2 regions of the Alteromonas sp. 38 genome follow, and region 1 is predicted to be linked to the other one. Evidence: riboswitches for the same ligand, from Rfam matches in the RefSeq annotation. Region 1 holds a riboswitch; the other holds the start of a gene.
The links. A riboswitch is a leader RNA that binds a small molecule or an ion and turns the genes downstream of it on or off. The one in region 1 is predicted to bind thiamine pyrophosphate.
Positions count from the first base shown of each region.

Region 2: linked by a shared signal. The riboswitch ahead of thiC (phosphomethylpyrimidine synthase ThiC) and the one ahead of FLAVO9R_RS05525 (TonB-dependent receptor) in region 1 are both predicted to bind thiamine pyrophosphate.

Region 1 is NZ_LR733300.1:1,291,335-1,295,989, forward strand. It holds gene FLAVO9R_RS05515 (GNAT family N-acetyltransferase) at 1-1,129, opposite strand, end outside; gene FLAVO9R_RS05520 (acyl-CoA thioesterase) at 1,198-1,626, shown strand; TPP riboswitch at 1,739-1,848, shown strand; gene FLAVO9R_RS05525 (TonB-dependent receptor) at 1,903-4,002, shown strand; gene FLAVO9R_RS05530 (hypothetical protein) at 4,012-4,290, shown strand; gene pnuC (nicotinamide riboside transporter PnuC) at 4,287-4,655, shown strand, end outside.
Region 2 is NZ_LR733300.1:85,503-90,157, forward strand. It holds gene thiE (thiamine phosphate synthase) at 1-607, opposite strand, end outside; gene thiC (phosphomethylpyrimidine synthase ThiC) at 604-2,541, opposite strand; TPP riboswitch at 2,699-2,812, opposite strand; gene FLAVO9R_RS00390 (TonB-dependent receptor) at 3,177-4,655, opposite strand, start outside.

The DNA of each region.
Region 1 (4,655 bases):
CACTTCCTTCATATCCCTGTAAGGTTGTACTGATCACCCAGTTATCATGAGCGCCAAGTAGCAACTTAAGAACAGGTAACGGAAAGGATGCAGCCTCATCAATAATAAGTAAGTTACATTCGTTATTGATCAGCACGGGATTATCGGGTGCAAGCCACTGTACGCATCCGTTCTCCTCAACAACGAATTTATTAGTAACACATGTTTCAGCAGTAATTGTTTGAGCGTCTTGACCATTAGTGCCATCAGCATCGTTGTTGGTAGGTTTCAATACTTCGTCTTCTACTCGTAGGTTTTGGGAAGTAGAACCTTTGCGAATATGTTCAAAAAGGGTGTTCGTGTTTTCACGAATGGCGCTCGTGATGAGCACTTTATCGCCCTTATCCAGCCTTGCTGCAACAAACATCCCTAGAAGCGCCGACTTACCTCTGCCCCTAGGCGCAGTGATGACTGCTTTACGGACCTTTTGCGACCACCTGTTTGTCAAGCTGTTAAATGCAACCTGTTGTTCCAATGAGTTAAACTGTGACCTACGGGGAGTCTCATCGAACTGCAGCGGTGTTGTTTTTAAGTCTTCTTTATCTATCGGATTGATAGAGGTCAATTGGGCTATCGGGTCTAGCGGGTTTAACGAATCAAAGGTATCACTTGCCACCAAATCAGGGATATGGCAGTTGTTACTATCCCATATAGCTACGTCTGCATTGTTTTTTATTATTGCTACAAGCCTATTTATATAAAGGCTTTGGGATGCTTTAAACCCGTGAGATAGATGAGTAGGACTGGCGTGTAAATGCCAAGAGGCTAACGCAGGACAGCACAAAATAAGACAGCCACCCCAACGAATGGTACCTGCAATGGCCATCAGGTTTCCCGGGCTAAACCCTTGATGTGAATGTACTACCCCGATATCACACTCATTACCTAACAAATGCTTACGTAGGGGGGAGTTCTCTGCGCCTATTTCTTTAACGATAAGTGAGGCGGGAATATCGCTTAAAAGAGACGTTAAACGCTGATTAACCCACTCATAATCGCCAGAAAGCAAAAGCAGACGGCGATACACTTTTTGTCGTGATTGCAAATAAATAGGGTTAAACAACCATTGAGTTAATTCCGGTGGCGCCATAGGTGTGTTTTTTCGGTATAATTAAGACTTTCTCTGCTTATAGTAACCACTTATCTAAAGGAATTCGAATGCGCTTTCTTTCTCGGCGTCTAGTGATGCCAAACGATCTAAATTATGCCAACTCTTTATTTGGCGGCCGCGCGCTTGAGTGGATTGATGAAGAGGCTGCCATTTGGGCAATTTGCCAATTAGAAACTAATTGTTTGGTGACCAAACATATTGGAGAAATTAGTTTTGAATCTCCTGCAATGCAAGGTGACATTGTTGAATTTGGTCTTGAGACTAAAGCGGTTGGTAGAACGTCGATTACCGTAAGCTGTTTAGTGCGTAACAAAGCCACCAAGAAAACCATTTGTTTTGCCGATGACATCGTCTTCGTAAAAGTTGACCCAGATTCCCGCCAACCTGCAGCGCATGGTAAAACCCTTGAAGCGTTGGTGTCACAAACTAACGAAGAAGTACGAAAGCTTAATCTAGAATTAAAAGAACAAAAATAAGCCATATAACAAAAATACGATGTTTACTGGTACGCTAAGTTAACCGTTTAATATCTTGACGGTTTTGGCGTAACTGGTAGACTCCTCGCTGTATTCGGTATTCTAACTGAATGCATATACCAAGGGGTGTCTGTACCGCGGACTGAGATTCACATCAACACTGTGAGAACCCTTACACCTGATCCGGATAATGCCGGCGTAGGGATGGTTGACCACATAGTCGTATCACCTGCCGTACACCCGGATCTTTTTTCTTAGAAAAGAATAAGAGATCCCATGCAAAAACCAATATTTTGTCTTTCTTTAATTGCTGCATCGCTTTGTGCTAATGCGCAAACCAATGAACAAGAAACACAACTTGAAGACGTTGAACGTATTGTCGTTAGCGGAGACTTTCGTGAAACCGTATTAGACCAACTAAGTGCCAGTGCGACCATTTTGGGCGCTCAGCGCTTAAGCAGTCGCCAGCCTACCCATATTGATAGTGTGCTAAACAGTGTGCCGAACGTGAATTTTGCCGCAGGCGCTTCTCGTGGGCGCTTTGTGCAAATACGCGGTATCGGTGAACGTAGTCAATTTGTAGAGCCTATTAACCCTTCTGTTAGTTTCATCGTTGACGAATTTGATTTCTCTGGTCTAGCGGCAGCGGCGCTTATTTTTGATACACAGCAGCTAGAAGTGTACCGAGGCCCTCAGGCCACCTTATTTGGTTCCGGCGCGTTAGCAGGCGCGGTAAAGCTTTCTAGTACGCCTGTAGGTTCAGAAGGCGCTGACTATGTTGAATTAAGAGCTGGTAACAAAGATAGTTATCGGGTGGAAGTGGCTACAGGTGATGACATCAACCAGGACTGGGGATATCGCGTTGCACTAATGCATAACCGTAGTGATGGTTTTGTAGAAAATACCGTGGTTAACAGTAACGGCAGCGAGCAAAAGCGTGATGATACCAATAATCTCGATGAAACCGCCGCGCGCATCAGTATTGCTGGAAATATTGACGAAAGAAGTACCTTGGCGCTGACATATCGTTGGTATGACATCGACAATGGGTATGATGCGTTTTCATTAGATAATAATAATCAGACCTTATCTGATGAGCCAGGTTTTGACACCCATCAAACTCATGCGGTAAGTGCGAAATCTACTACCTCGACTAATGGCGGTGATTTCATTCTCATCGCCACTCATGCATCACACAATATTGGTTATGGATATGACGAAGATTGGACTTATGAAGGTTTTCACCCTTTCGGGTATACCTCATTCGACGCTTATTTCCGTGATGTAGACACACAAACTGCAGAAGTACGCTTTGTATCATCAGACAGTGCCGCGTTATTTGATGGCGCGACCGCTTGGACGCTTGGCGCGTTTTACAAAACCAGCGAAGAAGATTTGTTACGTGAGTACACCTATGCATCAGGTGATTTTACCAGTGTGTATGAACCCACTACCAAAGCGGTATATTTTCAGACTGAATCTACGCTCACCACTAGCCTAACGCTAGTGGCAGGGTTACGTGTAGAAAACTATGGTTTTGACTACTCAGATAACAATGGCCTTGAAAGTAGTCATGATACTACGATGACAGGCGGGAAAGTGGCATTGCAGTATACCGCCGAGAACCACTTTTACTATGCCAGTATTTCTCGCGGCTACAAAGGGGCAGGGTACAACCCTGACGAACGCGTATCAGATGAGCAGCGATTCTTTGATGAAGAATACAACTGGAATTACGAGCTTGGTGTTAAGGGGCCTTTGTTAATGCCTGAACTTACCATGCGAGCCGCCCTTTTCTATATGGATAGGGACGATACGCAAGTGAGTAATTTTGATGTTCAAATTCGAGAAGACGGCACACCTGATTTTATCGACATTATAGATAATGCCGATATAGGCACTAATAAAGGTGCTGAACTAGAGTTAAGTTGGCTGGTAGATGAAAACTGGACCATGAACATGAGTGTAGGCTACCTAGATGCAACCTTTGAAGATTATACGCTGACCGATGGCACTGTGATTGAAAAACAGCGCCAAGCACAAGCGCCGAAATACACAGCTAACTTATTTAGTGAGTTATCCATCACTGATAATGTGCTTTGGCGTATTGATATCGATTTTAAAGATAGCTACCGCTTTTCTGATGGGCATGACGTAGAAGCACCTTCGACAACGTTAGTGAACAGTGAAATTGTATGGTTTTCTAATAATTGGCAAACCAGCGTGTGGGTTAAAAATGCCTTCGACAATGAGTATTACACCAGAGGTTTTGGTGGATTCAGTAACGACCCTCGTGATGAGTATGCGTTTGCAGAACCATACTATCAATTAGGTAATGGCCGACAGTTCGGCGTTACCGTTAAATACGAATTCTAGGAGTACGCTATGCAAGTCATGGTTGAGCTATCGCTATACCCACTAGTGGGGGAATACATAGAACCTATCCAACAATTTATCGATCGCTTGAATAGCTACGGTAATATTGGCGTATTAACGACTTCTACCAGCACGCAGGTATCCGGTGATTACGGACATGTGATGGCTATTCTTGGTAAGGAAATGCAGCGAACTCACGAAGAGGTCGGGCAGGCAATTTTTGTGGCTAAGTTTTTAAACTACGATGCCATGCAGGCCAATAAGCAAGCCAGAAAAGCTGAAGCATGAGTGCATTTTTTACTGAGTTTTTGTCGCAGATAGCAGCTACATCAACACTGGAATGGTTGGCGGTAGTGCTTGCCATTGCCTATGTGCTGCTGGCGGCTAAGCAGAACAGCTGGTGTTGGCTTTGTGCCTTCGCCAGCACGGCTATTTATACTTGGCTGTTTTGGCAGGTGACGTTGCCGTTCCAGTCCATGCTGAATTTTTTCTATATGATAATGGCGGGCTATGGTTATTATCAGTGGTCAAAAGGGGGGGACGAGGGGACAGAGAAGCCGGTACGTTCATGGCCGCTATGGATACATCTTACGATAGTCCCTGTGCTGTTGTGCTGTGCGTGGGGATTATCTCAATTAGTGACTTCCCAATTT
Region 2 (4,655 bases), 1.2 Mb from region 1:
CTGTACTTTGCCAGTGGGCGTGGCCGCCTTTAACGTAAACAGCTTGAGCCCCACGGGCAATAAGCGCTTGTGCCGCGGCTAATAGAGACTTTTCACAGTGCACAGGCCAGCCGGTTAACTGTGCTAACTCTTTCACGTTAGGGGTAACAACATCCACAGTCGCAATAAGCGTATCAATACTATGTTGGCTGAGTTCACCTAAAACGCCTCCTGACGAACTTACCAATACAGGATCCCAAACGACAAAACAGTTAGAGGTTTTATACTGTTTTATTTTTACTACATGCTCACACAAAAATAGGGCTTGAGCAGAGTTTGCAATAGCGCCAATCTTTATTGCCCTAGCTGGAAGGTCGCTTTCGAGTGCTTGCCATTGTTCATTGAGTGTATCGATACTTAACGCGGATGCACTTCGCATTATCGAATGAGATTGGTTTGCGACCTGGGTGGTTAATACGCATGCATGCACATTTATATCAGCAAGGGTAATGGCGTCGCGGGTTATACCCGCGCCTCCACTTGTATCTATGCCACCAATTGCCCATACAACGGGTTCCTCGCTCATGGCTTGTGTTGCTTTAAATAAGCCTCTTGTTGTTTCTATCACGGCAGCTGCACCTTGGTATCGGCACCGTGATATAGCGCAGCTCCAGAGTTATTAAAGGCGGTAGCCATGTCTTGCATGCCTTTTTCTTGCAGTGCTTTTTCTTGAAGAGCACTGTCTTGTTGCGCAGCTTCCTGATTAGCTTTGGCTACATCTCGCACTTCTTGAGAAATTTTCATAGAGCAAAATTTGGGGCCACACATAGAACAAAAATGTGCCACTTTACCCGAGGCCTTGGGCAGGGTTTCATCGTGATAAGCGCGGGCGGTATGGGGGTCTAATGCGAGGTTGAACTGGTCTTCCCAACGAAACTCAAAACGGGCTTTCGACATGGCGTTATCGCGAATTTGCGCACCAGGGTGGCCTTTGGCTAAGTCGGCCGCATGTGCCGCAATTTTGTAGGTAATTAGCCCCTGCTTAACATCTTCTTTGTTGGGTAAACCCAAATGTTCTTTAGGAGTAACGTAACAAAGCATGGCGCACCCGTACCAACCTATCATGGCGGCACCTATTCCAGATGTGAAGTGGTCGTAACCTGGCGCAATATCGGTAGTAAGGGGGCCTAATGTGTAAAAAGGCGCTTCATGGCAATGGGTTAACTGCTCTTCCATATTGGCTTTGATCATGTGCATTGGCACATGCCCTGGGCCCTCAATCATAACCTGAACATCGTATTCCCAGGCTATTTTAGTCAGCTCACCTAAGGTGCGAAGTTCAGAGAACTGGGCTTCATCATTTGCATCAGCCACACTGCCTGGGCGTAATCCATCACCTAAAGAAAGCGATACATCGTAGGCGGCGCAAATTTCACAAATATCGCGGAATCGTTCATACAAAAAGCTTTGCTTGTGATGGCTTAAGCACCACTTGGCCATAATCGAGCCACCGCGGGACACAATACCCGTTACCCGGTTTGCGGTAAGCGGTACGTATTCAAGCAATACGCCTGCGTGAATGGTGAAGTAATCTACCCCTTGTTCGGCTTGCTCAATAAGGGTGTCTTTAAATAGCTCCCACGTAAGGTCTTCGGCTACGCCGTTTACTTTCTCAAGCGCCTGATAAATGGGAACGGTGCCTAACGGAATAGGGCTGTTGCGAAGCAGCCATTCGCGGGTTTCGTGAATGTTGCGGCCGGTGGATAAATCCATAAGCGTATCGGCGCCCCAGCGTGTAGACCACACTAGCTTTTCTACTTCCTCTTCAATAGATGAGGTGACTGCTGAATTACCAATATTGGCGTTAATTTTGACTAAAAAATTGCGGCCAATGATCATAGGTTCTAGTTCAGGGTGGTTTATGTTCGCGGGAATAATCGCGCGACCAGCTGCCACTTCTTGGCGAACAAACTCAGGAGTAATGTTTGAAGGCAGGTTGGCCCCGAAGTGCTCGCCTTTGTGTTGATTGCTTAGCGGGCTGTCTTTTAGTGCGTCGCGGCCCATGTTTTCGCGAATGGCAATATATTCCATTTCGGGCGTTATTATACCTTGGCGAGCGTAATGCAGCTGGGTCACATTTTTGCCATCTAGAGCTTTGCGTGGTTTCAGCGTGCGCGTGAAACGAAAATCTTCAGTGACAATATCTTGCTCACGTTGCTTCGCGAAGTGCGACGATACCCCTTCAAGCTGGTACGTGTTTTCGCGGGCTTTAATCCAGCTTTCTCGTAGCGGCGCCAACCCTTTTTGCACGTTAATGGTAACGTCTGGGTCGCCGTAAGGACCGGAAGTATCGTAAACCCCAATGGGTGGGTTACTTTCAAATATAGGGTTTTCTTCGGTGCCGCCAATTAAGCTGTCGTGCTGGTGAATTAGTCGCATGGCAACGTTAATATCGTCGCGGCTGCCTTTTTCGTAGTGACGAGTAGAATTAGGGTAGGCCTCACCGGCCAATTGATTAATAAAGTCTTGCGCCTGTTGGCGCTGTTCGCGTCGAGTCGACATAGCATTTTCGCCTGTTAGTTTAGGTTATAAAATGCTTGTCAGGAGTGGAGGAGAGAATACAAAGTGCGCAGAAGCATGACCGGTATTGCAGGCAAAATCCCGAAGGATAAAGTCATGCCATACAACAAGGCTTAACTTTTACCATTTACAACTTACCACTTTGTACTTTCTTGTTCCCTTCGCAGGTATTAGCCTGATCAGGTTCAACGGATCCCGCTTTCGCGGTCTCAGCTCACTGGGTTAATTCAGTTGAGCACTCCGACAAGTAACTGTAATCAGTATAAAGCGAAAGAAAATAAAATTACAAGCCCTGAGGGGGCACGAAAGCGAACTCACCTTAGAAACACGGCGTGAACCCATCCATGGGGCCTCTCTACAGCATCCAAGCTGTAGAAGGTTTTTAAGGAGAACACGCTTTGCTTACTCAAGGGGAATTTCGGCGAGAGAAGTGAGGGAAGCACGGCGTGAACCCATCCCTGGGGCCTCTCTACAGCATCCATGCTGCGGGAGTGGCTAAGTGTGATTAAATTAAATTCATGTGAAGCAAAGATAAAAAAACCCCTAAACGGGGTTTTTACTTACAGGATGTTTGTTGAGCGGTGCTGTATCTTTAACCGCAGCTAGCCTTTTACTAATTAGAAATTACGTCTTACCGTTATGCCGTAAGTGCGTGGTTTTGCGTAAGAGATTTGCGAAGTACCGTAGAAGCCTGATACGTCGAAACCAATTAATTCGTGGTCTGAATCAGTAAGGTTATCTACGTAAGCGGCTACACTCCATAAATCTTCTTTGTCAGTCCAGGTAATGCGTGCATCGGCTTTAAAGTGACTTTCAATGGTATGCGCAGTAAAGTTACGGGCATTATGGAAAGACTCTGACTGGTACGAGCCACTAATAAGCGCTGCAACACTGCCGCTGTCTATATCCCATGTGTAGCGTACTAAACCTGATGATTGCCACTCAGGTGTGTAAGGGGGCGTGGTGTCTACAAATACGCCTGAAGCTACTTCTAAATCTTCTACCACAGCATCGGTGTAAGACACGCCGAACATGATGTCTAGTGCATCAATAGGGTTTAATAGTAGCTCAACTTCAGCACCAGTAAATTGCGCATCTTCGTTGAACACTACGCCAGCATTATTTACCCACGAAAACGACTGATAATCAGAGTAATCATAGTAGAAAATACTACTGTTTAACTGGGCTTTACCGTCCATAAGGGTTAGCTTTGCGCCCGCTTCATAGGCAAGAAGTACTTCGGCGTCGTAGGTGCTAAAACTACCGCCTAAAGGCGCATTGAAGTTACCTGCTTTTACGCCTCGGTTAATACCAGCATATAAAAGCGTATCTGCGTTTGGTTTATAATCTAACTGTAGCTTTGCAGACCACATGGTCTCATCATTATCCATGGCTACATCTACCAATGGATCAATGCCGTAATCTACTTCAATATCACGGTCGACCAAGTTGGCGTTTTGACGCAATTGGCCGTCCATCGACTTATTTTCACGCACTAAACGTAAACCCGATACCAGCACGAGTTCGTCGGTTAAATCGTAGTCAATTTGACCGAATACAGAGTAGGAGTCGGTATCAATGGTGGCTAACGTGTTTTGCTCTTCACCAGCTAAATAACCGCCCGTTGGGCTTGCGGCTAGGCCTTGCAGGTAGTCGGTTTCAATGCTTAAGTAATAAAAGCCCGCTACCCATTTGCTATTCATGGTATTGCCGCTTACGCGCAGCTCTTCACTGAACTGAGTAATGTCGCCATCTGATTGGAAAATCAGTTCTGGTGAGGCGGTTTGATCTGAATCTAGGCCGATAACACGGGTAAAGTTTTTCCAGTCGGTCACCGAGGTAAAGGTGAAGTCGTCAAAATCATATTCATAGGTTGCTGCTAGGCCGCGTGACTTAATTTTGTTTTGATCTTCAAAGGCGAAGTCTTTATTTACTTTTTCACCGCTACCATCAGGGTCGATATTACCGTTAAAATCGCCGCCTTGAACTGGGCGCAACGGATCGCCGTTAAAGTTTCCGTCTACACACGCGCCAGCTTGAATAGTGTCACAGCCTAGTGGATCGTCAGCGGCGTAAATAACATCAATAACATTACC